DNA from 4 places in the Janthinobacterium sp. P210006 genome. Region 1 is predicted to be linked to each of the others. Evidence: predicted binding sites of a transcription regulator. Region 1 holds the regulator's gene; each other region holds the start of a gene.
The links. The regulator sigma-54, encoded in region 1, starts transcription at its own class of promoters, with help from an activator protein. The targets are predictions, from matches to a motif close to TGGCANGNAANCTGCTTT.
Positions count from the first base shown of each region.

Region 2: the regulator sigma-54 is predicted to act here: its motif matches at 4,058-4,075, upstream of pedF (cytochrome c-550 PedF).
Region 3: the regulator sigma-54 is predicted to act here: its motif matches at 3,473-3,490, upstream of VPH41_RS21755 (EDSAP-1 family PEP-CTERM protein).
Region 4: the regulator sigma-54 is predicted to act here: its motif matches at 3,753-3,770, upstream of VPH41_RS09965 (circularly permuted type 2 ATP-grasp protein).

Region 1 is NZ_JAZARD010000004.1:193,465-200,727, forward strand. Features, by position in the region: gene VPH41_RS20600 (PTS sugar transporter subunit IIA) at 1-325, shown strand, start outside; gene hprK (HPr(Ser) kinase/phosphatase) at 362-1,297, shown strand; gene rapZ (RNase adapter RapZ) at 1,518-2,381, shown strand; gene VPH41_RS20615 (enoyl-CoA hydratase/isomerase family protein) at 2,382-3,467, opposite strand; gene hpf (ribosome hibernation-promoting factor, HPF/YfiA family) at 3,621-3,980, opposite strand; gene VPH41_RS20625 (RNA polymerase factor sigma-54) at 4,050-5,528, opposite strand; gene lptB (LPS export ABC transporter ATP-binding protein) at 5,533-6,288, opposite strand; gene lptA (lipopolysaccharide transport periplasmic protein LptA) at 6,288-6,881, opposite strand; gene lptC (LPS export ABC transporter periplasmic protein LptC) at 6,907-7,263, opposite strand, start outside.
Region 2 is NZ_JAZARD010000009.1:12,096-19,358, forward strand. Features, by position in the region: gene VPH41_RS28290 (beta-propeller fold lactonase family protein) at 1-276, opposite strand, end outside; gene VPH41_RS28295 (TonB-dependent receptor family protein) at 481-2,619, shown strand; gene VPH41_RS28300 (substrate-binding periplasmic protein) at 2,677-3,510, opposite strand; gene pedF (cytochrome c-550 PedF) at 3,536-4,021, opposite strand; gene rtcA (RNA 3'-terminal phosphate cyclase) at 4,153-5,172, opposite strand; gene VPH41_RS28315 (RtcB family protein) at 5,189-6,424, opposite strand; gene VPH41_RS28320 (vWA domain-containing protein) at 6,697-7,263, opposite strand, start outside.
Region 3 is NZ_JAZARD010000004.1:438,639-445,901, forward strand. Features, by position in the region: gene VPH41_RS21720 (cytochrome c1) at 1-475, shown strand, start outside; gene VPH41_RS21725 (glutathione S-transferase N-terminal domain-containing protein) at 596-1,207, shown strand; gene VPH41_RS21730 (ClpXP protease specificity-enhancing factor) at 1,443-1,955, shown strand; tRNA gene VPH41_RS21735 (tRNA-Thr) at 1,982-2,057, shown strand; gene VPH41_RS21740 (dodecin) at 2,250-2,456, shown strand; gene VPH41_RS21745 (hypothetical protein) at 2,521-2,829, opposite strand; gene VPH41_RS21750 (hypothetical protein) at 2,992-3,366, shown strand; gene VPH41_RS21755 (EDSAP-1 family PEP-CTERM protein) at 3,578-4,564, shown strand; gene VPH41_RS21760 (tetratricopeptide repeat protein) at 4,627-5,691, opposite strand; gene VPH41_RS21765 (type II secretion system F family protein) at 5,703-6,641, opposite strand; gene VPH41_RS21770 (type II secretion system F family protein) at 6,759-7,263, opposite strand, start outside.
Region 4 is NZ_JAZARD010000002.1:348,095-355,357, reverse strand. Features, by position in the region: gene VPH41_RS09980 (TonB-dependent receptor) at 1-1,489, shown strand, start outside; gene VPH41_RS09975 (hypothetical protein) at 1,570-2,451, shown strand; gene VPH41_RS09970 (sensor histidine kinase) at 2,520-3,677, shown strand; gene VPH41_RS09965 (circularly permuted type 2 ATP-grasp protein) at 3,806-5,260, shown strand; gene VPH41_RS09960 (alpha-E domain-containing protein) at 5,254-6,198, shown strand; gene VPH41_RS09955 (transglutaminase family protein) at 6,198-7,007, shown strand; gene VPH41_RS09950 (peptidase) at 7,099-7,263, shown strand, end outside.

The sequences.
Region 1 (7,263 bases):
CCTGGGCTCGACGGGCCTGGGCCACGGCGTGGCCGTGCCGCATGGCAGAGTCAAGGGCAGCAAGACCCTGAAAGCGCCGCTGGGCGCCTTCGTGCGCCTGGCCGAACCGATTCCGTTCGAGTCGCCTGATGGCAAGCCCGTCAATCTGCTGTTTTTCCTGCTGATTCCCGATCATGTCACTCAGCAACATCTGGAAATCCTGTCGGAAATCGCCGAGATGTTTTCCGACGATGCTTTCCGTACGGCACTGGCCACGGATCCGGAACCGAAATCCGTGCATTCGCGCATCGTCAATTGGCAACCCAGTCTGCAAGCGGCGGGTTAAACTTCAGGTATTCCTCCACTCCTGAAGAAGACTGCCATGTTGCAAACGCCGCTGACGATACAACGCCTGTACGACGATAATCGTGAAAGTCTGCAACTGGGCTGGTTCGCCGGCTTCCCCGGCGGCGAACGCCTGATCTCGGGCGACGTCTCGTCGGCCGCCGACCAGGTGGGCCACTTGAACCTGATCCATCCGGGCCGCATCCAGGTCTTCGGCCACCAGGAAATCAATTACTATCAGCGCTTGAAGGTCAATACGCGCACCCACGTGATCGGCGAACTGATCGCCGGCGGCCCGCCCGCGCTGATCATCGCGCAAGGGCTGGAAACGCCGCCCGACATCCTTGCCATCTGCGACGAACAAAACATTCCCCTGTTCTCCACCCCGCTGCCGGCCGCGCAAGTGATCGATTTCCTGCGCGTCTACCTGTCGAAAAAACTGGCGCAGCGCATCATCATGCATGGCGTGTTCATGGACGTGCTGGGCGTGGGCGTGCTGATCACGGGCGATTCGGGCCTGGGCAAGAGCGAACTGGGGCTGGAGCTGATCTCGCGCAGCCACGGCCTGGTGGCCGATGACGCCGTCGAGTTCTCGCGTATCGCGCCCAACATGATCGAAGGCCGCTGCCCGCCCCTGCTGCAAAACCTGCTCGAAGTACGGGGCCTGGGCTTGCTCGACATCAAGGCCATCTTTGGCGAAACGGCCGTGCGCCGCAAGATGCGCCTGAAACTGATCGTGCACCTGGTGCGCCGCAATGCGCTGGAAGAAGAAGTCGAGCGCCTGCCCTTCCTGTTCCCCACGGAAGACGTGCTTGGCTTGCCCGTGCGCAAGGTCGTCATCCCCGTCGCCGCCGGCCGCAACATCGCCGTGCTGCTGGAAGCAGCCGTGCGCAATACGATACTGCAGCTGCGCGGCATCGATACCTTGCAGGAGTTCATGGAGCGGCAACGTTTGGCAATGAGCGGCGACTAGCGTTGCAAGGAGTCCTCGCTCGTAGGCGAGGACCGTTTCGCAGGCGGAGAGCAGTGCTCTCCGAAATCCCTGCTACACCAACGTTTGGCAATGAGCGGCGACTAGCGTTGCAAGGAGTCCTCGCTCTTTTGTTTAACCAACACCACAAGCCGAATTGCAATAGTTTGTAAAGATAATTGCCTCGGGAGCACAGTGCCGATCTTTATTGTATGATCGGCATATGCATATCGTCCTTATCACCGGAATATCCGGTTCCGGTAAATCCGTTGCGCTCAATGTGCTGGAAGATACCGGTTACTACTGCGTCGACAACCTGCCGCCGGCTTTGCTGCCCAGCCTGGTGCAAACCCTGCTCGACGAAGGCACACCGCAACTGGCCGTCGCCGTCGACGCGCGCAGCGCCGAGTCGCTGACCAGCCTGCCGCACAATGTGGCCCTGCTGCGCGACCAGGGGCACGACGTGAAGGTCATGTTCTTGACGGCCACCACGCATTCGCTGGTGGCGCGCTTCTCGGAAACGCGGCGCAGCCATCCGCTGTCGCACGAATTGCGTCCGAACCAGAATCCAGCCAGCCGCCGCACCCTGATCGAATGCATCTCGGAAGAACGGGAACGCCTGTCGGCCATCGAACAGTTGGGCCATGTGATCGACACCTCGGAACTGAGCGCCAACAAGCTGCGCGCCTGGATCAAGGATATCGTCGCTTCCGAACGCGCGCCGCTGACCCTGTTCTTCGAATCGTTCGCCTTCAAGCTGGGCGTGCCGCTGGATGCCGATTTCGTCTTCGACGTGCGGGCCTTGCCGAATCCCTATTACGACCTGGCGCTGCGGCCTCTCGACGGCCGCGACGCGCCCGTGATCGCCTTCCTCGACGCGCAGCCCAGCGCGCTGGAACTGCTGGCCGATATCCGCGCCTTCATCGAGAAATGGTTGCCATCATTTAAGTCCGACAACCGCAGCTACCTGACGGTGGCCCTCGGCTGCACGGGCGGCCAGCACCGTTCCGTGTACATGGCCGAACGGCTGGCGCAATACTTCGGCCCCAACGAACGGGTCGTCCTGCGCCACCGCGAGCGCAGCTAGTTAGTCGAGGTGGCGCAGCGGATGCGCCGCGGCCGGCCAGACGGGAGCGAAGAAGCGCGCCACCATGGCCGCATCGACGTCGTCCAGGCTGGCGGGCTGCCAGCGCGGCGCATTGTCCTTGTCGACCACGAGCGCGCGCACGCCCTCGATGACTTCCCCATGTTCGAAATTGTGGCGCACCACCGTGCGCTCGAGGCGCAGGCAGTCGGCCACGCCCAGGTGGGCGCCCCGCTGCAGCAATTCCAGGGTCACCGACATCATCAAGGGAGAGCGCAGGCGCATGGCCGCCAGGGCCTTGCCGGCAAACGCGCTGTCGTCCTGTGCCAGCGACGCCATGATGGCTGCCACGGAAGGGGCGCTGAAATGGCGGTCCAGCGCCGCGCGCGCCGTGGCCAGCGCAGAAACGCCCGCCTGGGACTGGAATGGCGCGGCCAGAGCCTTGATGGCGACCGGCAAGCCTTCACCGGGCGTCGATTCGAACAGGGCCAGCAGCGCCCCCATCTGCGCCTCGGGCAGGTACACATCGGCCAGGCCCGTGTACAGGGCGTCGGCCGCGTTGATGGTCAAGCCCGTCAAGCCCAGATACAAGCCCAGCTGGCCGGCCAGGCGGGACAGGAAATAACTGCCGCCCACGTCCGGGAACAAGCCGATATTGACTTCCGGCATGGCCATGCGCGTACGGCCCGTGACGATGCGCAGGCGGTTGCCGGGCCCGGCTTGCGCCACGCCCATGCCGCCGCCCATCACCACGCCATCCATCACGGCGATATACGGTTTCGGATAGAAATGAATGAGATGGTTGAGCGCATATTCTTCCGTGAAGAAATCTTCCAGCTGCGCGCTGCCACCTTGCGGCGTGGCCCGGCCCGCATCGTAAAAGAAACGGATGTCGCCACCGGCGCACAGGGCTTTTTCACTGCTGGAACGGATCACCACGGCGTCTACCTGCGGATCGTCGCGCCAGGCCAGCAAAACGGCGCTCAGGGCGCGCACCATGTCCAGCGACAAGGAATTCAGGGCTTTCGGGCGGTCGAGCACGATGTGGCCCGTGCGGTTGCGGATGGAGGTCTGGACGAAGTCGCTCATGGCAGAATGGAAAGAAGTAAGTATGGGAACATTCTAGCGCCTTCGGATGGAACATTGCGTTCCCATGGCGCCCCCTGGCAAGGGCGACAGGCGCAAAAAAGGGCGCAATGTGCGCCCTTAGTTGATCACAGCCGGTTGAAAGTCGCGGCCCGCTCAGGCGGCGGCGAATTCTTCTTCCGAGCTGTCTGGCAGATGCTTGATCGCCTCTTTACCGTGCCCTTGCACTTTGGTTTTGTATTTCATCACTTGCCTGTCGAGCTTGTCGATCAGGGCATCGATTGCGGCATACAGGTCTTGCGCCAGGCTTTCCACATAGACGGTCTTGCCGCTCAGACGCAGATTGACTTCAGCCTTTTGACGTTTTTCTTTCTCTTTGAGGTTATCCACGGTCAGAATCACGGCGATATCGATGACTTGATCGAAATGACGTTTCACACGCTCCAGCTTCGTTTGTACGTATTCACGGATGGCTGGTGTCACTTCGAGATGATGTCCGCTGATGGTGAGATTCATACACACTCCTAAAGATGATCGGGTTCGTGCGGTCCATCGTATCCGGCCCGCAGAGGAACCGAAAAAAACTTACAAACACTTACGCAGGCTCACTGGCGGAATTTTTAATGCTTCCCGGTATTTGGCAACAGTACGTCGCGCAATCACCATGCCTTGTTCCCCCAGCATGTCCGCAATCTTACTGTCGGATAAAGGATTTTTAGGGTCTTCTGCTCCTGTCAGTTGCACGATCAATGCCCGTATCGCCGTCGATGACGCTTCGCCCCCCGCTTCGGTGGCGACGTGGCTACCAAAGAAATATTTCAACTCGAACATGCCGTGCGGGGTCAGCATGTACTTTTGAGTTGTTACCCGCGAGATAGTACTCTCGTGTAAACCCAGTGTATCAGCTATTTCACGGAGCACAAGGGGGCGCATGGCAACGGCCCCATGCGAGAAAAAGTTCTTTTGTCTTTCTACTATCGCCTGTGCCACGCGCAGTATCGTGTCGAAGCGCTGGCGCATATTCTTGATCAGCCACTTGGCTTCCTGCAACTGTGCGCCCATGGCGCCTTCGCCCTTGCCCTGCTTGAGCAAGTTGGCGTACATGGCGTTGACGCGCAGGCGCGGCATGACGTCGTTGTTCAAGGTGACTTGCCAGCCATTGCGCGCGCGCTTGACGACGACGTCGGGCACCACGTAATCGGACACGTCGGAGGCAAACACGGCGCCCGGATGCGGATTGCACTGGCGAATCACCGTCTGCGCTTCGCGCAAGTCTTCATCGTCGCAATCGAGGGCTTTTTTCAGCTTGTTGAAATCGCGCTGGGCAAACCAGGCCAGGTGCTTTTCCACGATGACGAGGGCCATGCGCCGCGTCACCATGGCGATATGGGGCAAGCGCTTGATCTGCAGCGCCAGGCATTCAGACGCATTGCGCGCGCCCACACCGGGCGGATCGAAACTTTGCAGCAGCGACAAGGCCGTGCGCAGCTCGTCGGCGTCGATTTCCAGCTCGTGCGGCAGGCGCGCCAGGATGTCGTCGAGCGACTCTTCCAGGTAGCCATTGTCGTCGAGCGCGTCGATGATCAGCTCGACCAGCGCGCGGTCGCGCAATTCGAGCACCGTCACGCGCATCTGCTCCATCAGGTGCTCGCGCAGGGTGCAGTGATGGGCTTCGAGTTGCGGGCGGGAATCTTCGTCGTCGGGCGTCTTGCCCCGGCTCGCTTCGCTCCAGTCGCTGTCGCCGCCGTCCGCGGCAACCGGGCCCTCGCCCGCCTCGCCGTCAAAGGTTTCCCCTTCGGCCGGTGCCGCAGGCGCTTCCTGGCCTGGCGGCTGGGGCGGCGCTTCGGCCGGCGCGGCCGTGGAACTCAAGGCGCCGTCGGACAGCAGGCGCAGCGAACGGTCGAGCGGATCATCGAGACGCTCGAGCAAAGGATTGTCCGTCAGCAATTGCTCCAATTCCTGGTGTAATTCCAGGGTAGACAATTGCAACAGGCGTATCGATTGCTGCAACTGCGGCGTCAGTGCCAAATGCTGCGAAGTGCGCAGCTGCAATGATTGTTTCATTGGCTCACATACGGAAGTGTTCGCCCAGATAGACCCGGCGTACCGACTCGTTCGCGATGATGTCGTCGGGGCGTCCCGACGCCAGCACCGAGCCCTGGTTGATGATGTAGGCACGGTCGCAAATACCCAGCGTCTCGCGCACATTATGATCGGTGATCAGCACGCCGATATTGCGCTCCTTCAAGAAGCGCACGATGCGCTGGATCTCGATCACGGCGATCGGATCGACGCCGGCGAACGGTTCGTCCAGCAGCACGAAACGGGGATCGGTGGCCAGCGCGCGGGCAATTTCCACGCGGCGGCGCTCGCCGCCCGACAGCGACAGCGCCTGGTTTTCGCGCAACTTTTCAATCTGCAAATCGGCCAGCAGTTTATCCAGGCGCACCTCGATCTCGGCCTTCGTCAGCGGACGGCCTTCGACGGTCTGGATTTCCAGCACGGCGCGGATATTGTCTTCCACCGTCAGCTTGCGGAAGACGGAGGCTTCCTGCGGCAGATACGACAGGCCCATCTGGGCGCGCCGATGGATCGGCAGGCTGGAAATATCCACGCCGCTGATATCGATGCTGCCGCCATCGGACGGCACCAGGCCGACGATCATGTAGAACGAGGTGGTCTTGCCGGCGCCGTTCGGGCCCAGCAGCCCCACCACTTCGCCGCATTCGACTTGCAGCGAGACGTCATGCACGACCTGGCGCTTGCCGTAGGTTTTTTGCAGCCCGCGAACGATCAGGGTACTGCCGCAACGTGTATTGTCCATTATTTCTTTCCTGGCGCAGGCGTGGCCGGCGCTTTCTCCGCCGCCGGTGCCTTGGTCTTCGGCTGGATCACCATGCGCACGCTGCCGCCATCCGGGGTGCTGGTGCCGCTGTCGGAATTTTCCATCGTAAACACTTCCTTGCGGCTGTCATACGAGATGAAGGCGCCGTTGGCCACGTCCGTCGGCTTCGTGCCTTCCAGGCGCGTCAGCTTGGCCTTGGAAAACAGTTTCACCACTTCCGTCTTGTTGTTGTATTCCACGCGCTCCGCTTCGCCTTCCACCCACAGGTCGCCCGCGCCATCGCGCTTCTGGCGGAAGGTGGCCAGCTTGCCGGGATCGGCCCAGAAGGTGATGAACTGGTAGCCTTGCGGGTCTTCCGTGATCAGGGCCCGGCCCGCCTTCATGGTCAGGGTGCCCTTGACCAGCACCACGTCGCCCGTCAGGGTGCGCGTCTGCTTGACGTCGTCGACCAGGCCGCTGCGTGCCGTGATCACGGCTTCCTTCTCGGAATCGGCCTTCTCGGCATGCGCCGCGCCCATCACGCCCAGCGAGCAGACGGTCGAGAATAGAGTCAACAGCAAGATGTTTTTCATAGTATGGTTTCCTTGTTTCATTCTGTCATTTTGCCGCCGCGGCCGGGCGCGGTTTCGGCGGGAGGACCATGCGCAAGGCATTGTGCACCTGCACCACGCCGGTGGCGTTATTGGCTTGCATGCCCACGCCATTGATGCGCGAAGCGCCCGTCAGGATATCGACAGGCACGTCCGTTTCCATTCTTTCTTCATCCGGAAACACCGTCAGCGCTTCCGTCCTGACCGTCAAATTCTGCGCCTTCGGACTGGCCACGCGGTCGATCACGACCTTGCGGTGCAGTTGCAGCCGGGTATTGTCCTGGTCGATATGCGCCAGTTCCGCATTCATGTTCATCGGCGGCATGCCTGGCGTGAGCTTGCGCACGAAGGGCTGGTCGATATC
Region 2 (7,263 bases), on a different contig from region 1:
CAGGGATGCGCCCGCTCCGTTGTCGATCAGCAGCAAAGCGCTGCTGGCCGCATCCGTGACAAACAATTGCCGTCCGCTAGGGTCGGCGGCGATGCCGCGCGGACGTTTTCCAGCCGCAATCTGCCGCACCACCTGGTCGGTCGCCGTGTCGATCACGCTCAAGGTGCCCGATTTTTCGTTGGGCACATAGGCAAACGGAGCGGCCTGGATGGCAGTGCTGGCGAGTGCAGGCAGCAGCCAGCAAACCTGGCGCAAGCGCGAGAAGAAGTTGGGCATAATCACCTTTTCAATGGCAAAACACAGGAAAAGCGCGCGGGAGCGGCGCAAGTGACGATGGCTGCATGCAAACGCCGTGCCACTGACAAGCGTATAATTTCCGCCCACCAATGGAGACATGGCAGGCATATTGCTTGATAAGACTATGCAGACCTGCGCCGCGCACGCGACCAAGCAGGCTTTTATTCACATTGGAGAATCCGCATGCAGCATCGTTTCCGCCTGAACACCATCGCCAGCCTGTTTGTTGCCGGCAGCGCCACCCTGGCCCCCCACGTCTATGCCGCCGAAGCAGCAGACCCCGCCAATGGACAACTGATGGATACGGTGGTCGTCAGCGGCAGCCGCATCGCCCACCCCAGCCAGGAAGTGCCGGCATCGATCGACGTGGTCGACAGCGCCCGCATCCAGGATGGGCAAATCCGCGTCAACGCGTCGGAAGCGCTGGCCGCCGTGCCGGGCCTGGTCGTGCAGAACCGCCAGAACTATGCGCAAGACTTGCAGATCTCGTCACGGGGCTTCGGCGCCCGCTCGGCTTTCGGCGTGCGCGGCGTCAAGCTGATCAGCGACGGCATTCCGGCCAGCATGCCCGATGGCCAGGGCCAGGCCGCCACGTTCAACCTCGATACGGCCGAGCGCATCGAAGTGCTGCGCGGACCGTTTTCTGCCATCTACGGCAACCACTCGGGCGGCGTGATCCAGCTGTTTTCCAAGGATGGACAAAATCCTCCCTCCGTCGAACTGAACGTGACGGGCGGCAGCTACGGCACCAGCAAGATCGATCTCTCGGCGCAAGGCCAGGCCGGCCGCATCGGCTACGTGCTCGACGGTTCCCGCTTCCGCACGGATGGCTTCCGCGACCACAGCGCCGCCACGCGCGAACAGGCGTTCGGCAAGATCACCGTCAAGCCGAATGCGGACAGCAAGCTGACCATCGTCGCCAACAGCCTGCATCAGGGAAATACGCAAGATCCGCTGGGCGCCACCTGGGCCACGTTTGCCCGCGACCCGCGCGCCGGCGAAATCGATGCGAGCGACACGCAAAACCCGAAACGTACCCTGGCGGACCGCTACAACACGCGCAAGAGCATCGACCATCAGCAGATCGGCGCCACCTACGAACAAGCGTTCGGCGACGACCGCCTGCACGTGACGATGTATGGCGGCAACCGCGACGTGATTCAATATCAGGCCTTCAACAAGGGTTTCCAGGCGCCAGCCAAGCATTCGGGCGGCGTGGTCGATTTTCAGCGCCAGTTCTACGGCATCGACACCAACTGGCTGCACGTGAACCAGCTGGCCGGCGGCAAGCTGAGCACGACCATCGGCATCGACTACGGCCGCTCCAGCGACGACCGCACCGGCTATGAAAATTTCATCGGCGACACGTTTGGCGTGAAAGGCAAGCTGCGCCGCGACGAGCAGGATGTCGTCTCCAGCCTCGATCCGTATATCCAGACGGAATGGCAAAGCGGGCCATGGCTGCTCAGCGCCGGTTTGCGCTACAGCAAGATGAAAGTCTCCGTCAGCGACCACTTCCTCAGCAATGGCGACGACAGCGGCAGCCTGGAATTCAGCCATACGACGCCGGTGCTGGGTCTGCTGTATAAACTGACGCCCAACGTCAACGTGTACGCCAGCGCCGCGCGCGGCTTCGAGGCGCCCACCCTGAACGAACTGTTTTACTCGGGTTCGGCCGGCGGCTTCAATTTCAACTTGAAGCCAGCCACCAGCACCAACCTGGAAGCGGGCGTCAAGGCCAGGATCAATAACAACACGCATGTGAATGCGGCCGTGTTCCAGATCAAGACCAGCGACGAGCTGGTGGTCGATCAATCGAGCGGCGGACGCACCAGCTACCGCAATGCCAGCAAAACCTTGCGCCAGGGTATGGAAGTGTCGCTGGATTCGAACCTGGCATATGGGTTCACGGCAAAAGTGGCCTTGACCAGCCTGCACGCCGTGTATGACCAGGGCTTCGGCACCGTCAGGGAGGGCAGCCGTTTGCCGGGCGTGCCCAGCGCCAACCTGTTTGCGGAACTGGCCTGGAAAGATACATTCGACCGCTTTGGCGCGGCGCTGGAAAGCGTGGCCAGCAACCAGGTCTACGCGGAAGACAGCAACAGCGAAAAACCGTCACCCGGCTATACGGTGTTCAATGCGCGGTTCAATGCCAAGCAAAGCGCGGGCCACTGGCGCTTCAAGGAATTTGCGCGCCTGAACAATCTCTTCGACAAGACCTATGTGGGTTCCGTCATCGTCGGCGACAGCAACAAGCGCTACTATGAAGCGGCGCCAGGACGTAATTGGTTGCTGGGTGTCAGCGCCATGTATTCTTTCTAATTAAAAAGCCCGCGCCTCTTCCGAAGCGCGGGCTTTTTAGCTGATCAGCATGGCCAGCTATGGCCGCGCTTCCTTCACGCCATATTTCTCAAAGATGGCTTTCAATTCGCCGCTGGCCGCCATCTCGTTCATGGCCGTCTGCAGCAGTTTGGCCACGTCGAGCTGCTGGCGGCTGACGGCCAGGCCCACGGCCCAGCCCGCACGCGGCAAGCGGGCGAACGCCACTTCGTTCACGGGGAAAGCGGGATCGCTTTTCAGCACGGACTCAATTTCCGAACGGTTGGCCAGCACGGCGTCAAGCTGGCCCGCCTGCAATTGCTGCAGGGCTTCGGCGGCCGTGTCGAAGATGCGCACGTCGTCGCGGTATTTGCCATTGTCTTCCCCCAGCATCAGCATGGCGGCGATCGACACCTTTTCCACGCCGATGCGCTTGCCTGCCAGCGAGGCGACGCCATCGAATTGCGGCACGGCGTGTGCACTGCGCGCCAGGCGCACCGTTTCCACGTAATACGGCGCAAAGATCTCGACCTTGTCGTTATCCGCCATCAATTTTTTATCGACCGGCACATGCAGCATCACGTCGGCGGGACCATAACCGAGGTAATGCCCCTTCCACACCATATTGCGCAAATCGTCGTTCAGGTTTTCGCCGGCGGGAAATGGCAGCAAGCTCAGTTTCAGCCCCAGCTTTTTCGCCAGCGCTTCGGCAATATCGATATCGATGCCAGCGCCCTTGTCGGAAAACGGCGCGAATTCGTTGTACACAGCCACTTTCAGGCTGCCCGACTGCTGCACTTTCTGCCAGTCGGCGCGCGCCGGCGCGGCGGCGCACAGCGCCAGGCAAGCGAGCGAGATCATCGCGCGCGCGCCCCGGAATTGAAATGAACGCATGGGACTCCTTCGTGATCAGTTCGGCTTAATTAGATTCGCGGCGCGTTTCCAGATAGGTCTTAATGGCCCACATGGCTTCCTGGTTGAACACGCCTTCAAACGGCGGCATGTACACGGCACCGTTGCGCACCTTACCGTGGCGGATGGTGGTCAAATAGTAATTGTCCGTTTCCTTGTAACACGCCTGTTTCTTTGTCTCATTCTTGATACCGAAGCAATCGCGGTCCAGCTGGCGCAAGTCCGGCGCGATGCCCCCTGAAATGGCTTCAATGCCGTGGCAGCGCGCGCAATTCTGGTTGTAGGCCGACGTGCCTACCGTCAAGGCCAGCTTGTTGCCCCGATACGGATTTTGTTCGAGCCATTTGTCGCCCACCTTGGGCAAGCCCGTGGTATCGACGCCTTGCGGCGTGACATTGCCGTGCGCATAGGCATGCGGCAAGGTCAGCAGTGAAGTGAGGGCAACAGCGCCGGCGGCGGCCACGCCGAGCAGGGTACGGATGGAATAGGTCATGCTGGTCTCCTTGGTTTTTTTAGTGAATATCCAAGAAGAGCAAATGCCATGCCATGCGTACATGCCCCACATCCAGCCATCCATGTATCAATTTGGAACAGCTGCAACAGTGACGTGTGTCACCGCGCGCGTCAGGCGGCGGCAACCGTGCAGATGCTGGCACGCTCCTGTTGCTCGAAGGTGATACGCACGGGTAAAAACCGGGAAATCACCTCGGCATTCGTCAGCGCATGCTGCGACACCTTGCTGCAGCTGAAGACACCGCCGCCCGCCAGCGCCATCGGCAGCAAGAGCTGGTCGGCCAAGTGTTCGCCCACGGCCGCATCCGTCTTGAGATAGGCGCGTACCTCGTTCAACAGGCGCTTGGCCACGGATTCGGCCAGCAAGGACTTTTCGCCAAAGGAAGTAAACACTTCCGTGACGTGTTCATGCTCCAGGGTCAGCAACAGGACATTGCCCGGTCCCTGGTCGGCGGGCAAGCCGACGATGCGCAACTGCTTGCCGCTCCAGCCCATGCCGCCGGCAACACGCTCGAGCTCGCGCTGCGCCACGTTCACGGGCACGCCCGCCACCATGCTTTCCGCAAAACCGGCCTGCCGTTCACCGCGCTGCAGCAAGGCAATGGGCAGCAAGCGCGGGCACGGTTGCACGGTGGCAATCACTTCGCCGCCGCCCGCAGGGTGAAAGCCATAGCGTTGCAGCGCGATATCCACGTCGGCGCCCATCTGCTGCAGGATGCGGCCATACGCGCGCTGCAGGAAATGCACGGGCGGCGCCATGGCATTGTGCGTGCCGCCACTGATGCGCACGGTAGACGCGGAATCCGCATGCAGCAGCGCTGGCAGCAAGGTTTGCAAGACCAGGGTGCAGCTGCCGGCGCTGCCGATGGCAAAGCGGTAGTCGCCGCCGCGCACGGGGCCGGGCACGAACTCCAGGCTAGCTGCGCGCAGCGCCACCGGCGTCGTGCGCGCCCCGCAAATGGCGGCTGCCGCCTGCACGGCCACCAGATGCTGGCGCAGCAAGCCGGGCTTGTCCCGCCCCGCGCGAATGTTAGTCAGCCGGAACGGTTGCCCCGTGATCATCGACAGGCTCAGCGCCGAACGTAAAATCTGCCCGCCGCCTTCGCCTTGCGCTCCATCTATTTCTATCATCTCTGCTTTCTCTCTTTTAACCTTTGACGCAGACGACCTGCTTCAGGATATGCACGACATCGACCAGTTCACGCTGCGCCAGCATCACCGCATCGATATCCTTGTAGGCCATTGGAATTTCATCGATCACGTTTTCATCCTTGCGGCACTCCACACCTTGCGTGGCGCGGATCTGGTCGTCCAGGTTGAAGCGCCGCTTCGCTTCCGTGCGGCTCATCGTGCGTCCCGCGCCGTGGCTGCAGCTATGGAAACTGTCCGCATTGCCTTTACCGCGCACGATAAAACTCTTGGCCCCCATGGAGCCCGGAATGATCCCCAGCTCACCCGCGCGGGCCGATACGGCGCCCTTGCGCGTGATCAATACATCCTTGCCGAAGTGGTGCTCCTTCTGCACATAGTTATGGTGGCAGTTGACGGCCTCCACATGCGTCTGGAACGGTTTATGGATGACCGTGCGCACGGCAGCGATCAGATTCTGCATCATTACTTCGCGGTTGTTGCGGGCGAAACGCTGGGCCCAGCCCACCGCTTCCACGTAATCATCGTAATGCTGCGTTCCTTCGGCCAGGTAAGCGAGGTCCTGGTCGGGCAGGTTGATGAAATGGGTGCGCATATCCTGCTTGGCCAGTTCGATGAAATGGGTGCCGATGGCATTACCCACGCCACGCGAACCGGAATGCAGCATGAACCACACCGAACCCTGCTCGTCGAGGCACACTTCGACGAAGTGGTTACCGCTTCCCAGCGTACCCAGGTGGCGATAATTATTCGTGTTCTTCAGCTTTGGCGTTTTCAGGCAGATCGCATCGAATTCGTCCTTCAACTGCAGCCACGCCGCATCGACCACCGATGGCGGCGTATGCCAGGAGCCTTCGTCGCGGCCACGGTGGCCGCGCGTCTTCGGCGACATCCCGTGCGGAATCGCGCGCTCGATGGCGCTGCGCAGGGGTCCCAGATTATCGGGCAAGTCGCTGGCCGTCAGCGTGGTTTTCGCCGCCATCATGCCGCAGCCGATATCCACGCCCACCGCCGCCGGAATCACGGCGCCCAGGGTGGGAATCACGCTGCCGATGGTCGACCCCTTACCCAGGTGGACGTCCGGCATGACGGCGATATGCTTGTAAATGAAAGGCAGGGTCGCCGTGTTGCGCAATTGTTTTTTGGCCGCTTCTTCGACCGGCACGCCACGCGTCCACATTTTGACGGGACGGCTGCCTTCGGTATGCAGGACTTCGTATTCTTCGTTTTTCATCGCTATTCTCTTCTTCTATTGTATAGGGGGTGATGACAAGGATTGGTGAAACAGCTGCCGACGCATCGGCCCAGGATGTAGTTCCACCGGCATTCATCAGTACGACAACCCGACAAGGGGGGACAGGATTTCTGGCAAACGCACTGCGCCTGCCAGGCCGGTTTGACGCGGCTGATCGATGTAATCCTGTCGGCATTCGGGGCACTACGGCGCATGACAAGCTTGGACAGGACGTCTCTTATGTAGTCCTGCCCGCATTCATGCGCTTTGCTTCAACAACTTTCTGCCATATCGATGGCGGCAATTTCTCCCACCCAGTGGCCGGAGTCCAGCCGGCCGGCGGCAAAGGCGGCGATGATCTTGAAGACGTCGTCGGAAAAGCCGCCGATATTCAAAATATCCTCGCGCTCCATCGCCTGCGTGGTGACATGCGGCGAAATATCGATGCACACCAGTCTTGCCTGCGGATTGCGCTGCTTGAAGACATTCCACTGTCCCATGGTCGCCGTGGCGCCGCTGCGCGTGGCGTCGATCCACGATTCGTTATCGGACACATAGATCACCAGGTCAGCCAGCTCCTTCCTGCTGTTCATGCGCAGCAGCGGCGCGCTGCAATTGGTACCGCCACCGCCGATGGCCGCCAGCCTTGCCGCGTTCACCATCACGCTGTCATCCGCGCCAAGTCCGCACTGCACGACGCTGTGCTCGAACGGCAGCACCACGGCATCCGGATTCTTGCGCAGCATGGCTGCCGCCACCAGCGCAGCCACATCGATGCAGCGTACACTCGACGTGGCGCTGCCGCGAAAACCGCTGACGGGCGCAGACATCGAACCGGA
Region 3 (7,263 bases), 250 kb from region 1:
GGACGCCAAGGCTTTCTTTGGCGTCGTACCGCCGGATTTGTCGGTAATTTCGCGCGCGAAATCATCTTCCGCTGGCACAGGCGGCGACTACCTGTATACTTACCTGCGTACGTTCTATAAAGACGACACTCGTCCGACCGGCTGGAACAACATGGTCGTGCCGAATGTTGCCATGCCGCATGTATTATGGGAATTGCAAGGTGTCCAGACTGCCAAGTTCGTGGAAGAGAATGATCCCCACGAAGCTGGCAAGAAGATCCACAAATTTGCCGGCTTCGAGCAGGTCAAGCCAGGTACGTTGAACAAGATCGAGTATGACAATGCGGTAGCCGACCTGGTCGGCTACATGGAGTGGATGGCCGAACCGGCACAGCAAACACGCAAGCGCCTGGGCGTTTGGGTGCTGCTGTTCCTGTCGGTATTTGCTCTGCTGGCATGGCGCCTTAACGCGTCGTTCTGGAAGGAAGTCAAATAAGTGAGGCGCCGGCCGCAGGCCGGCTGGTGCCTGTTTCTGCGTTGTCCGCATGAGTGGACAAGCGACCTGGGGTGAGCCGTTCGCGGCTTCACCCCCTTTGTTTCTAAGGAACTATAAAAAATGATGGTTCTCTATTCGGGTACAACCTGCCCATTTTCGCAACGCTGCCGCCTGGTCCTGTTTGAAAAAGGCATGGACTTCGAAGTGCGCGACGTCGACCTGTTCAACAAACCGGAAGATATTTCGACCATGAACCCGTATGGCCAGGTGCCTATCCTGGTCGAACGCGAACTGATCCTGTATGAATCGAACATCATCAACGAGTACATCGATGAGCGCTTCCCGCATCCGCAACTGATGCCGGCCGATCCGCTGATGCGTGCCCGCGCGCGCCTGATGCTGTTCAACTTCGAAAAAGAACTGTTCGTGCACGTGCACGTGCTGGAAAGCGAACGCGCCAAGAGCAACGACAAGGCCCACGACAAGGCACGCGCGGAAATTCGCGACCGCCTGACGACCCTGGCGCCGCTGTTCCTGAAAAACAAGTACATGCTGGGCGACGAATTCTCGATGCTCGACGTGGCTGTCGCGCCGCTGCTGTGGCGCCTGGACCACTACGGCATCGAACTGTCGAAGACGGCTGCACCGCTGATGAAATACGCCGAACGCATCTTCTCGCGTCCTGCGTACATCGAAGCGCTGACGCCTTCGGAAAAGGTCATGCGCCGCTAAAAGATATCCCCATAAAGCTACTGCGCAGCCCGCTCTCGACTTGGCGTTACTCGCCGTACTCAAGTACGGCTGCGTTACTGAAGCCGATATCGGGCTTGCTCGCTACGCTTTCTGGGGCATCTTGGGCCAGCTGTCATTCTTGGTTCTTGTATTGATAGTTGTTCCATCGTTTCATTGAACTACCGGTGCGCCCGCCTCATGCCGACGGGGGCGCTCCCGCCTCACCGTGCCTACCATGTCTGAAATCTCAACCAAACCTTATATGCTGCGCGCCATCTACGAGTGGTGCACCGACAGCGGCTACACGCCATATCTCGCGGTCAAAGTCGATTCGCGCACCACGGTACCGATGGAATACGTGAAAAAGGGCGAAATCGTGCTCAACATCAGCTTCGGCGCCACCAGCGGCCTGAAGATGGACAACGACGCCATCCGCTTCCACGCCCGCTTTGGCGGCGTCTCGCGCGAAATCTACGTACCGGTCGACAACGTGATGGCCATCTACGCCAACGAAAACGGCCAGGGCATGGCCTTCGAGCCCGTGCTGGGCAACGATGACCCGGACGCGCAACCGACGGACAGCCCGGCATCCGCCGACGTCCCGCCGCCAGTGCTCGCCCCCGCCGCCAGCGGTCCCACCCTGTCGTCCGTGCCCACCGGTTCCCCCGAACAACGCGATGCTGCCACGCCAGGCGACGACGAGCCACCAAAAAAAGGCGGCCGCCCGACCCTGACACGCATTAAATAGCGTATAATTCGCAACGCGCAGTTTTTGCCGACTTAGCTCATTTGGTAGAGCAGTTGATTTGTAATCATCAGGTGGCCAGTTCGAAACCGGCAGTCGGCACCAGAATTCAGTAGTAAATCAAAGGGTTACCCGCTTCGGCTGGTAGCCCTTTTTTCTTTTCTCCCTTCTGCGAACCACTCCCGTGGCGCATTGCTGCACCGCGCCATGACGTCCGGCACATTTAGGCGCAAGATGAGCACGTGCTTGCGTAAAGCAGGCTCCCGATGTCTGGCTTGCCTACCTGGGGGGAACATCATGTCCGCACACACTTACAAGCTGATCGAGCTGGTTGGCACGTCGACGGAGAGCAGCGATCAGGCGATACGCGATGCCATTGCCAAGGCGGCGCTGACGGTCAAGCACATGGACTGGTATGAAGTGACCGATTCGCGCGGGCATATCGTCGATGGCAAGGTGGCGCACTTCCAGGTCACGCTCAAGGTCGGCTTCCGGCTCGAATAAAGCCATGCGGCATGGGTGGCGCCGGCGTGCCTGCTGCGGCGCCTTGCCCTACCTTGCCCTCTCACTATCGCCTGGCGGCAGACCTGCCCTCCAGCCACTCCCTGCCGCCGTTGTCCAGCGCGGTGTCAATGACCTTGTCCGACAAGCTGTAGACAGTCGCCCAGCTGGCGCGGCCATCCTGCGTGTTGGCGGGAAAGCTGTGGGTTTCAATCGGCCAGTGGTATTTGCGTTTCAAGGCCTTGACGATGGCGGCCAGCGAGACGCGGCCTTGCAGCGGTTCGGCGCCGGACTGGTCGCGGTTCGACAGCAGCACGGCCAGGACCTGGCCGCGGCCCGTGCGCGCGCCGGGGAAGGTGGGGGTTTTGTTTGCCATGGCCTATTTTACCGGGCAATGATCGGGCGAGAGGCGATGTGCCGCACCTTTGATATGCCGCAAACGCCGCACCGGCGTTGCAGCCACCATGAACATTTCGCCAGGCGTGCCAGCGCCCCTCTGGCTGCCTGGGCCGATTATCATGGGGCGCAGGAGCCTATCATGCACAGCCTGAACATCCACGCCATGCAATGGCAGCCCGTAGCCGATATTTCCGCCGTCAATCCACTGCTGCCCGACGATCTGGCCTGCTTTCGCGAATTGCGCGACGTGCTGCAACGCTATGGTGCACTCGACCGTTTCGGCATTTCCCTGATCCACCGCCATTTCGACATCGCCGACGACGAAGAGCTGATGGAATACACGGATGTGGAAGCGCGCACCTTGACGGTGAAACCTGTCAAGAAAAGCGACATCGACTGGAATCACACGACGATTACCAACTGGAAATTGACGGAAGACGAGGAAGTGGCGCGCATCGGTTGCGGTTGCGCACGCAATTCCGGTGGGCACCTGGGCTATCACCGCGGTACCTGAGGCTGGCCGCCGCTGCCCGCCAAGCGGCGTCGGCCTTTCTTACACTTCGCCCTATCCAGCTCAGTTCGCTTTGCGCAAGTGTTTGATTCAATGTGGTTTTTTTGTGTGGCATGCAAGCTGCTTATCTGTGTCTACGAGATGAATCCAGGCAAGTCATTCTGGATTCTTTGTCCCCCGGATTTTCCGAGACTGACCACGATAAGAGGCTGCGATGAACGTCGATCACACACGAAACAAGACCCTGGGCTGGCTGGGCGCACTGGCGGCGGCCAGCCTGCTGGCCAGCGGCCAGGCGCAGGCCGGCGCGTACGGCCTGGCCGTCAATGAGTTGAACAATTTCCGCATCACCACCAGCGCCGGCGCGCTGTCGCTGGCCGGCGCCAACCGCAATGCCAGCGACAGCGCTTTTTTCGAAGGCGGCGTGGCCGTCAATCCCCGCGCCGTCAATACGGGCCCGGCCGCCAACGCGGACGTGCTGCAAGTGTGTTCCGGCGGCGGCTGCAACGGCTTGCCGCAGAACCACTACGCGCCCACCACCGCGCTGGAATTCGCGCGCGGCGATGCGCACGCCTTCGGCAACATGCTCAATGGCGGCGCCAGCGTGAGTGCCGTGGCGGAAGCCCAGCGCAACACCATCGGCGCCGCCACGGCCACGGCCGGCGACACGCTGACCGGTTCCGTCAACCTGACCCTGTCGAGCGCCGGCTTCATCACCTTCAGCTTCATGGGACGGCGCGACCTGCGCACCAGCGTGACGACCATGGGCGACAAGTCGAATGTGTCGATCATGGATATCTTCAATATCTCGTGCAACAGTTCCAGCCCCGTCGGCTGCCTGTCGCACGCGAATGCCGATGGCGTGATCTTCCAGTTCGCCCCCGATGGCGACCCGAACAATGGCAGCGACATCAACGGCAACCATGGCGCAGGCAGCCTGGACCCGTTCAGCTTGAACATGACGGCCGGCACCAACGATCCCGCCACCGGACGCGCGTTCACGAACGGCTTCGCGATGTTTTCCCTGACCTCGAATTTCGCCCTGCCCGCCGGCAGCTACACCCTGAACTTTTCCAAGTCCACGCGCACCGACATCGTCGTCATCGATCCGCCGCTAGCCGTACCGGAGCCGGGCACCTTGTTCCTGCTGGGCACGGGACTGGCGGCCCTGGCTGTGACGCGCCGCCGCCGGCCGCAATAATCGACGGCATGAAAAAGCGCGGCGCCTCATGGGCGCCGTTTTTTTGCCTCAGCAGCGGCGTTTTACCCCAGCCGCGCCAGCGCCTGGCGCGCCAGCTGCAATTGCTGCACATAGTAACGGTGCAGCATGGCCGGGTCGCTCAAGTCGCGCCCCAGTATCAGGCGCAGCTCGCTGGCAGGACAGTCGGCAGCCAGGGTCTGCACCTGGGCGCCCAGCTGGCGGGCCAGCCGGCGCGCCGCCTGCTCCTGCGCGGGCCGGTATTCGACGCGCGTGCGCGCCACCTGGTAGCTGCTTTCATTGGCCAGGCGCACCACCTGCACGGCATTGCCGGCCAGGCTGCGCGCCACCGCGGCGGCCAGGCCAGGCACGCCGTTGCCATTCACAATTTCCAGGCGCGGCGGCTGCGCGCCGGCGGCCGCCACCGGCTGTTGCCGCGCGGCGACAGGCAAGCTGCGCACCGCCGCCGGCACGCGCCGCAGCTGGGCCGTGCCATCGCCCTGCGTGATCTCCACGCGCGCCATGGCAGGCGCATCCGGCACTGCCTCGGCTGGCTGAGGCGGCGCCTCGGGCGGCGTGGCGCGCAGCAAGGCCAGGTCGCGCCGCAAGTCGTGCTCCTGCAGGCTGGCCGCCTGGCGCCGCATGACGGCGGCCCGTTCATGCTGGCCCAGCCGTTCCAGCACTTGCGCCAGGTGCAGCCAGGCCAAGGCATTGAGCGGGTCGAGCAGACATGCCTGTTCCAGCGCCGTCAATGCTTGCGCGTCGCGCCCCTTCAGATAATAGGCACGGCCGAGATTGCTGAACAGATAGGCCTGCTGCGGCCGCGCCATGCCCGCTTCCTGCGTCAGCGCCTGCCACTGGGCAATAGCGGCGTCGTGCTCGCCCCGCTGCGCGTGCAGCACGGCCAGGCCGTTGCGCGCGTTCACGTGGCGCGGCGCATGGCGCAGGGCTTGTTCATAGGCCGCCTGCGCGGCGGGCAGGTCGCCCGCGTCAAAATACCGGCGCCCCGCCACGTAGGCGGCATCGGCATCCGGCAACGGCGGCAGCGGCGCATGGGCTGGCGGCGCGGTACAGGCGGCCAGGCCAAGGCAGGCACAGGCGGTGGCCAGGCGGGAGAGCGTCAAGCGCATGGTGACTCCTTTCAGCGGCTGGCCATGGCCGGCACGAGCACGCGATAGACTTCGATCACGGCCGGCCCCATGAGCACCAGCATCAGGGTGGGAAAGACGCAAAAAATCAGAGGGAACAGCAGTTTCAGGGCGATCTTCGCCGCCGCCTCTTCGGCCAGCAGGCTGCGCTTGCTGCGCAGGTTTTCCGAATGCACGCGCAGCGAATCGCCCATGCTCGTGCCGAAGCGTTCCGACTGGATCAACATGGCGACGAGGGTATCGACGTCTTCCACGCCGCTGCGCAGGGCCAGGTTGCGCAGCGCCTTTTCCTTGGAAAAGCCGGCGCGCATTTCCATCAGCACCAGCTGCAATTCCTGCGCCAGCACCACGCTTTTGATGTGGATCTCGCCCGATACCTTCACCAGCGCCCGCTCCAGGCTCAGGCCCGCTTCCACGCACACGGTCAGCAGGTCGAGCGCGTCGGGGATGTTTTCAAAGATGTCGCGCTGGCGCCGCTTGGCCGTGCTGGCCAGCACCAGGTTCGGCAGGTAATAGCCGACGGTGGCGCTCACGCACAGCAGCAACAGCAGCACGCTGCGCAGCTGCGCCGCCATCGCGCTGGCCGCGTACAGCCCCAGCACGGTGGGAAACAGCAGGGCCAGCACGGTTTTCGCCGCAAAGTACAGGGCCGGCGCGCTGGCTTGCCGCCAGCCCGCGTTCATGAAGCGCGTGCGCAGCGGCGAGCGCTCCCAGCCCTCTTCCGGCAGCGACAGCTTGCTGAACGGCTGCGCCACGCGCGCCACGCGCTCCACCCAGCCCGTGTCGGCCACCGCATCGCTGGCCACCGGCGCCGTGGCGCCGAACAGGCGCTGGCGCAAGGTGCCGGGAAAGAAGATCAGCCACGCCAGCAGGGCCAGCGCCACCACCACGGCAAAGACGATCAACAGGAACAGCAGTTGCGGGCCAGTCATGGCGTTTCTCCCTTGGATCGACTGACAAAACATGCAGGGCCAGGCGTGTCGCCGAAGGCAGTACGAAAGTACGACGAGGCGGCGCAACAACGCCATGGAGGTTTTTCAGACGATTCCCTAAATACGGATGCGGATGACCTTGCGCATCCAGACGACACCCAAAGCCACCATGCCGGCCGCGTACCACAGCAGTTTGATGCCGCTGGGGTCCGTCCACAGCAGGCGGATGTATTGCGGATTGACCAGCGCCATGACGCCGATCATCACCACCGGCATCAGTCCCAGCACCCAGGCCGACATGCGCCCCTCGGCCGACAGCACGCGCACCTGCCCCAGCAGTTTCAAGCGGGCGCGGATGATGCGCGCGATGCTGACCAGCACTTCGGCCAGGTTCCCCCCCGATTCGCGCTGCACCAGCACGGCGATGACGAGGTAGCGCAGATCCGTCAGCGGAATGCGCGCGGCCAGGTTTTGCAGCGCTTCGTTCATCGGCACGCCGTAATTGATCTCTTCGTGCGCCATCTTGAATTCACCGCTGATCGGCTCATTGAGTTCATCGCCCACCATTTGCAGCACGTTGGAAAACGAGTGGCCGGCGCGCAGCGCGCGGGCCAGGAAATCG
Region 4 (7,263 bases), on a different contig from region 1:
CGATACGGCCGTCAAGCATGAAAAGCGCGAACTGAGCGTATTTTCCATCGGCGCCGACTACCGCGGCCGCGACTTCCGCCTGTCGGCCGACGCCGGCTACCAGGACCACAAACTGACGGCCCCTCGTCCCAGCGTGAATGTGGCGGCCGGCGTGGCGATTCCGGCCGCACCCGACGCCAGCCGCAATTTCGCTCAGGACTGGACCCGTTCGAACGAGCGCGACACCTTCGGCACCCTGCGCGGCGAATACGATATCGCCAAGGATGTCGTGGCCTGGGCCGCGCTGGGCGCGCGCAGCGGCAATGAATCGAACGTGCTGGCCGTACCCACGGTGGCGCGCGCGGACGGTTCCGGCACGGCTTACCGTTTCGACAACGAACGCCGCGATACGGTGCGCACGGGCGAAATCGGCGTGCGCGGCAAGGCCGTCACGGGCAGCGTCAGCCACAGCCTGAGCGCCACGGCGTCGACCTTCTGGGCGCAATCGCGCAATGCCTATGGCATCAGCGGCAATTTCAACGCCAGCATCTATGCGCCGTTCAACGCCGTGCCGCCAGCCGCCAACCTGTACGTGGGCGGCAAGCTGGACAATCCACTGGTCACGTCGCGCAGCATCCTGTCCAGCTTTGCCGTGGCCGACACCATGGGCTTCGCCAACGACAGCGTGCTGCTGACCGTGGGCCTGCGCCGCCAGACCATCAAGGATGACAGCTACAACTACGACACGGGCAAGCAGACCGATCCCGGCTACAGTGAAAGCACCACCACGCCGCTGGCGGGCCTCGTGTACCGCCCCAGCAAGGAAGTGTCCGTGTATGCGAACTACATCGAGGGCTTGCAAAAAGGCGCCGTGGCAGGCGGCTTTGGCGTGACGAACAACATCGGCCAGGTCTTCGCCCCGTACAAATCCAAGCAGAAGGAAATCGGCGTCAAGTATGACGGTGGCCGCATCGGCATGAGCGCCGCCCTGTTCACCACCAAGCAGCCGCTGGCCTACGTGGACAACGGTACCTTCGGCGTGTTTGGCGAACAGCGCAACCGAGGCCTGGAACTGTCCGTCTTCGGCAGCCCCGTGCGCGGCTTGCGCCTGCTGGGCGGCCTGACCTTCCTCGATGCGGAACAGGTCAACGTGCTCAAGAAGGAAAATAACGGCAAGGACGCCATCGGCGTGCCGCGCAGCCAGCTCAATGCCGGCGTGGAATGGGATGTGCCGGGCGTGCGTGGCCTGGCGCTGACGGGCCGCGCGCTGTACACCTCGACCCAGTACCTCGACGCGGACAACCAGCAGAAACTGCCGTCATGGACCCGCCTGGACCTGGGCGCCCGCTACACGACCAGTATCGCCGACCGCGCCGTGACCTTGCGCGCCCGCCTCGACAACGTGACGGACAAGAATTACTGGGCTTCGGCCGGCGGCGCTTCCAACTCCGGCTACCTGGTGCTGGGCGCCCCGCGCACGGTTGTCGTTTCCGCCTCGGTCGACTTCTAGGCAACCTTCCCCACCCCGGCAGGGGCGCACCGCTGCGTGCGCCCCTGTCCATCGGGCGCGGCATCGGCGACAATGCGCGCATGACACTGCGCCCCGCCCTCCTCTCCCTGCTTCTCTTCGCCACCGCCGGCACCGCCTTTGCCCAACAGCAAACCGCCTGCCCCTACGTGGCCTGGAAAAGCGGCTTCAAGGGAGATGCGCGGGCGCAAGCCACGTGCCTGCTGCGCCCCGTGAAGCTGTATGCGCGCCTGGGCGAGACCGCGCCGCTGCCCGAATTCCTTGCCGCCCACATCGGCCAGCGCACGGATATCGCCCCGGCCCGCCTGCGCGCCTGGCTGGCGCAGCAATCGGTCAGCGAAGCGGACGTGGGCGGCGCCGTCGATGCACCCCTGTCGCGGGCCGTGGGCCGGCTGGCGGCGCCCATGGCCCGGTATTTCGTCATCCACGACACCAGCTATCCGAATTTCCTGCTCGACGCCATTCCAGCCCACATCAACGATGCCGGCTGGGATTTCAACGATTTCAATATACGTAACCCTGCGCTCGGTAGCGGGCCGAAAGGCCATGTCTACGTGAACCGACTGGGCGGCTCCCTGCAAGTGCGCGACTTCGGCACGCCAGGCTACGCCAGCAAGCTGGAAAAGGACAAGCCGTCGCTGACGGGGCTGTTCCTGCACGTGGAACTGGTGCAGCCGCGCAACTCCGTGCCCGGCGGCGGCAAGGGCAACGACGGGCTGGCGCCCGATCCCGGCTTCACGCCCGCGCAATACGAGCGCCTGGCCCTGCTGTATATCGCCGCCAGCGTGCGCAGGGGCACGTGGCTGATCCCCGCCTTCCACGCCGTGCTCGATACGGGCTTTGCGAATGGTCATGATGACCCACAGAACTTTTCCCTGAGCGAGTGGTCAGCGGCGCTTTTCCGCCTGCATGCGGCCTTGCGGCAGGCCGATACTGGGCAATAAGGCGTTTCCCTGGCCGCTGATTTGGCGCATACTATTAAGCGCATAGCCATTCCTGTCAGGGAGTTCCGGTGAATATTGCCACTGATCAGCACACGGGCCGCCAGGCAAGCAGACGCCATCCGCTGCAGCGCGCACAGCGCATCTTTGCCATGCGCGACGCCGTCCTCACTGAATGGGAACAGCGCGTGCGCGCCAGCGTGCGGGGCGCGGACCAGCTGCTCACGCCCATACTCATCAATACCTTGCCGGCCTTTTTCGACAACCTGGCCGAAGCCCTCACGCCGGGCCACCCGCGCGAAAACGCGGCCAGCAACAGCAACGTGCCTGCCGTGCATGGCAATGAACGGGCGCGCATGACCAATTACGGGCCGGAACAGGTGATCCAGGAATACCAGATCTTCCGCGACTGCTTTGCCGCCGTCGCGCATGAATCCGGCATTAGCCTGCGCAGCAAGGATTGGCAGGTGATCAACGAATCGATCGATTCGGGCATCCGCGAATCGATACGCGAATTTACCAGCATGCACGAAGGCTTCCGGCGCCGCATCGCGGCCGGCCTGTCGCACGACATGCGCAACCCGCTGGCCGTCATCAGCACCAGCGCTCAGCTGCTGCTGCGGCCGGCGGAGCCGGAACGGGTGGTGGCGCTCGCGCACAAGATTGCCGAGCACAGCAAACGGCTCGACAGCATGATCGAGGAATTGCTCGATAGCCTCAGCTACCACCAGGGCCAGCGGTTGCCATTGGCGCTGAGCCGGTTCGACGTGCTGCCCCTGGTGCAGGCCGTGGCTGGCCAGGTCAACCTGCAGCGTCCCGGCAAATGCCATGTCCAAGGGCAATCCGTCACCGGCTGGTGGTGCGAGAACTCGCTGCGGCGCGCGCTGGAAAACCTGCTGGGCAATGCCCTCAAGTACGGCGACGACGCCCCCATCGGCGTGCACGTGGAAGCGACCCACGAACGCCTGATCATCACCGTCCACAATAGCGGCCACGCCATCGCGCCGGAACAGGCCGAACGCATCTTCGACTACCTGCGCCGCGAAAACGACAACCCCGCGCCCGGCTGGGGCATCGGCCTGCCCTTCGTGCAGAACGTGGCGGAAAGCCATGGCGGCAGCATCGCCGTCGACAGCGCGCCCGAAACGGGCACCAGCTTCATCTTCGACGTGCCCGTCGATTGCCGGCCCTTCGTCGAGCCCGCTGGCGTCCCCAACAATGACTGCTAGCGCACCAAATCGGTGCGAAGGATGGCGCGACGCCACAAAAGTGGTCATATTTATACCAGTTCGCGCCCGCCCTGTTGGCACGTTTCCTGCTGAGCTATACCCAGACACGGCTCAAGGGAAATCACAACATGGCAAATTTTTTCAATGAAATGACTGCAAATGACGTGGGTACGGACAGCAAGATACGTGAACACTATCGTGAATTCAGCAACTGGCTGGAACAGCAATCGCCCGAGACCATCGCCCGCAAGCGGGCCGAAGCCGACCTGACGTTCCGCCGGGTCGGCATCACGTTTGCCGTGTATGGCGACGATGCCGGCACGGAACGCCTGATACCGTTCGACACCATCCCTCGCATCATCCCCGCCGCCGAATGGGCGCAGATGCAGACGGGCCTGGTGCAAAGGGTGCAAGCCTTGAACATGTTCATCCATGATATTTATCATGAGCAAAACATCATCAAGGCGGGCATCATTCCCGCCGAGCAAATCTACAAGAATGCCCAGTACCGCCCGGAAATGCAGGGCATTGCCGTCGCTTCCGACATTTACGCCCACATCGCGGGCGTCGACATCGTGCGCGCGGGCCAGGGCGAATTCTATGTGCTGGAAGATAATTTACGGGTACCGTCCGGCGTGTCCTACATGCTGGAAGACCGCAAGATGATGATGCGCCTGTTCCCGGAACTGTTCGCCCGCAACCGCATCGCCCCCGTCGATCACTACCCGGACATGCTACTCGACAACCTGCGCTCCGTCGCCCCCATGGGCGTGGATGATCCGACCGTCGTTGTCATGACGCCCGGCATGTACAACTCCGCCTACTTCGAACATGCGTTCCTGGCCCAGCAGATGGGCGTGGAACTGGTGGAAGGCAAGGATCTGTTCGTCAACGACAACTCCGTGTACATGCGCACCACGCGGGGACCCAAGCGCGTGGACGTGATCTACCGCAGGGTCGACGACGATTTCCTCGACCCGCTGGCCTTCCGCTCCGATTCGTCCCTGGGCGTGCCGGGCCTGCTGTCCGTCTACCGCGCGGGCCGGGTGACGCTGGCGAACGCCATCGGCACGGGCGTGGCCGACGACAAGTCCATCTACCCGTTCGTGCCCGACATGATCAAGTTTTATTTGTCGCAGGAACCGATATTGAACAACGTGCCCACGTACCAGTGCCGCAAACCGGCCGACCTGTCCTACGTGCTGGCAAATCTGCCCAAACTGGTCGTCAAGGAAGTGCATGGCGCGGGCGGCTATGGCATGCTGGTGGGGCCCGCGTCCAGCCTGGCGCAGATCGAGGACTTCCGCCAGCGCCTGCTGGCCAATCCGGGCGGCTACATCGCCCAGCCGACACTCGCCCTGTCCGCCTGCCCCACGTATGTGGAAGCCGGCATTGCGCCGCGCCACATCGACCTGCGTCCGTTTGTGCTGTCCGGCAAGACGATTTCCATGGTGCCCGGTGGCCTGACCCGCGTGGCCCTCGGGGAAGGCTCGCTGGTGGTCAATTCCTCGCAAGGGGGCGGCACCAAGGATACCTGGGTACTGGAAGCCACATCCGCTTTTGCAGGAGAGAAAACATGCTGAGCCGCACTGCCGATCATTTATTCTGGATGGCCCGCTACACGGAGCGGGCGGAAAACACGGCGCGCATGCTGGACGTCAACATGCAAACGTCCATGCTGCCCCAGTCCGAGCAGGACGCGGAACAGGGCTGGCGCGCCACCCTGGGCATTTCCGAGCTGCAAAGCGCGTACGACCACAAATACGGCCGCTTCCACACGCGCGACGTGCTCGACTTCATGGTGCGCGACCCCAACAACCCGTCTTCCATCCTCGCCTGCCTGACGGGCGCGCGCGAAAACGCCCGCGCCGTGCGGGGCACCCTGACGACGGAAGTGTGGGAAATCCAGAACGCCACCTGGCTCGACATGCAGAAACGCCTGAAAAGCAATCTGCTGGAAACGGACCCCAGCCAGTTCTTCGAATGGGTCAAGTACCGCTCGCACCTGTCGCGCGGGGTCACGCTGGGCACCATGCTCAAGGATGAAGCCATCCACTTCATCCGCCTGGGAACCTTCCTGGAACGGGCCGACAATACGGCGCGCATCCTCGACGTGAAGTTCCACGGCGCGCGCGACACGTCGAAAGACGTGGCCCAGCGCGACTTTTACTACTGGGCGGCCCTGCTGCGCTCCGTTTCCGGCTTCGAAATCTACCGCAAGGTCTACCGCGACGTGATCACGCCGGCACGGGTGGCGGAATTGCTGATGCTGCGCGGCGACATGCCACGGTCCCTGCTCGCCTGCATGGATGACGTGGTGGAAAATTTAAAACATATCCGCAACGACGTGTCGGCCGATACGGAGCGGTTTGCCGGCAAACTGCATGCGGAGCTGAAATTCGGCCATATCGACGACATCATGAAGGCGGGCTTGCACCATACCTTGACGGAATTTCTGGAAAATATCTACGACCTGGGCAACCGGGTCAGCCGCGACTTCCTCGTTCCCCTGGCGGCCTGATGCAGCTCACCATCCGCCACGAAACCCATTACGCCTATAGTGCGCCGCTGGCCTACACCATCCAGCAGCTGCACCTGACGCCGCGTATCGAGCCGCAGCAGCGGGCCCTGTCCTGGCACATCGCCACGCCAGGCCAGTGCCACGTCTACACGGATGCCTACGGCAACCTGTCGCACATGCTGACGATCAATGGCAGCCATCAATCGCTGAGCCTGGTGGCGCACGGCGTGGTGGAAACCATCTACCCGCACAAGGGACGGCTGAACCTGGTCGATACCCTGTCGCCGCTGTTGTTTACCATGCCGACACCGCTGACCCAGGCCAATCCCGCCATTCTCGCGCTGACGGCCGCCAGCCTGCCGGACCGCCGGGTGACGGCGGGCACGGGCCATTTGCTGCGCCTGGCCGAGCACATCGTGGGCCAGGTGGCGTATGAAAGCGGCGCCACCATGGTCACCACCACGGCCGGCGACGCCCTGGCTCTGGGGCGTGGCGTGTGCCAGGACCACGCGCATCTGTTCCTGGCCTGCTGCCACGCCTGGGGCATCCCCGCCCGCTACGTGTCCGGCTATATCGATCCGGGCACGACGGGCCACGCGGCCAGCCACGCCTGGGTCGACGCGTGGGCGGAAGACGCGGATTTCGCGGGCTGGGTCAGCATCGACGTCACGCACGCGCGGCTGATGACGGATGCGTATTGCCGCCTGGCCATCGGGCGCGACTACGACTCGGCCGCTCCCGTGCGCGGCGTGCGCCAGGGCGGCGGCACGGAAACCTTACGTGTCGACGTGCAGATCGTGCCCGTGTAAACGGGCAGGAATGAGGCTGGCCGGGCCTTGACAGCAGGTGGCGCGGTCCGGCTGGTGTAGAATGCTACCCCTTTTGACTTGATTTACGACGATGACTTATTGCATAGGCATGCGCCTGAACGAAGGCCTGGTCTTCCTGTCCGACTCCCGCACCAACGCCGGCGTGGACCAGGTGGGCACCTTCCGCAAGATGAGCGTGTTCGAAAACCCGGGCGACCGCATGCTGGTCCTGATGACGGCAGGCAATTTGTCGATC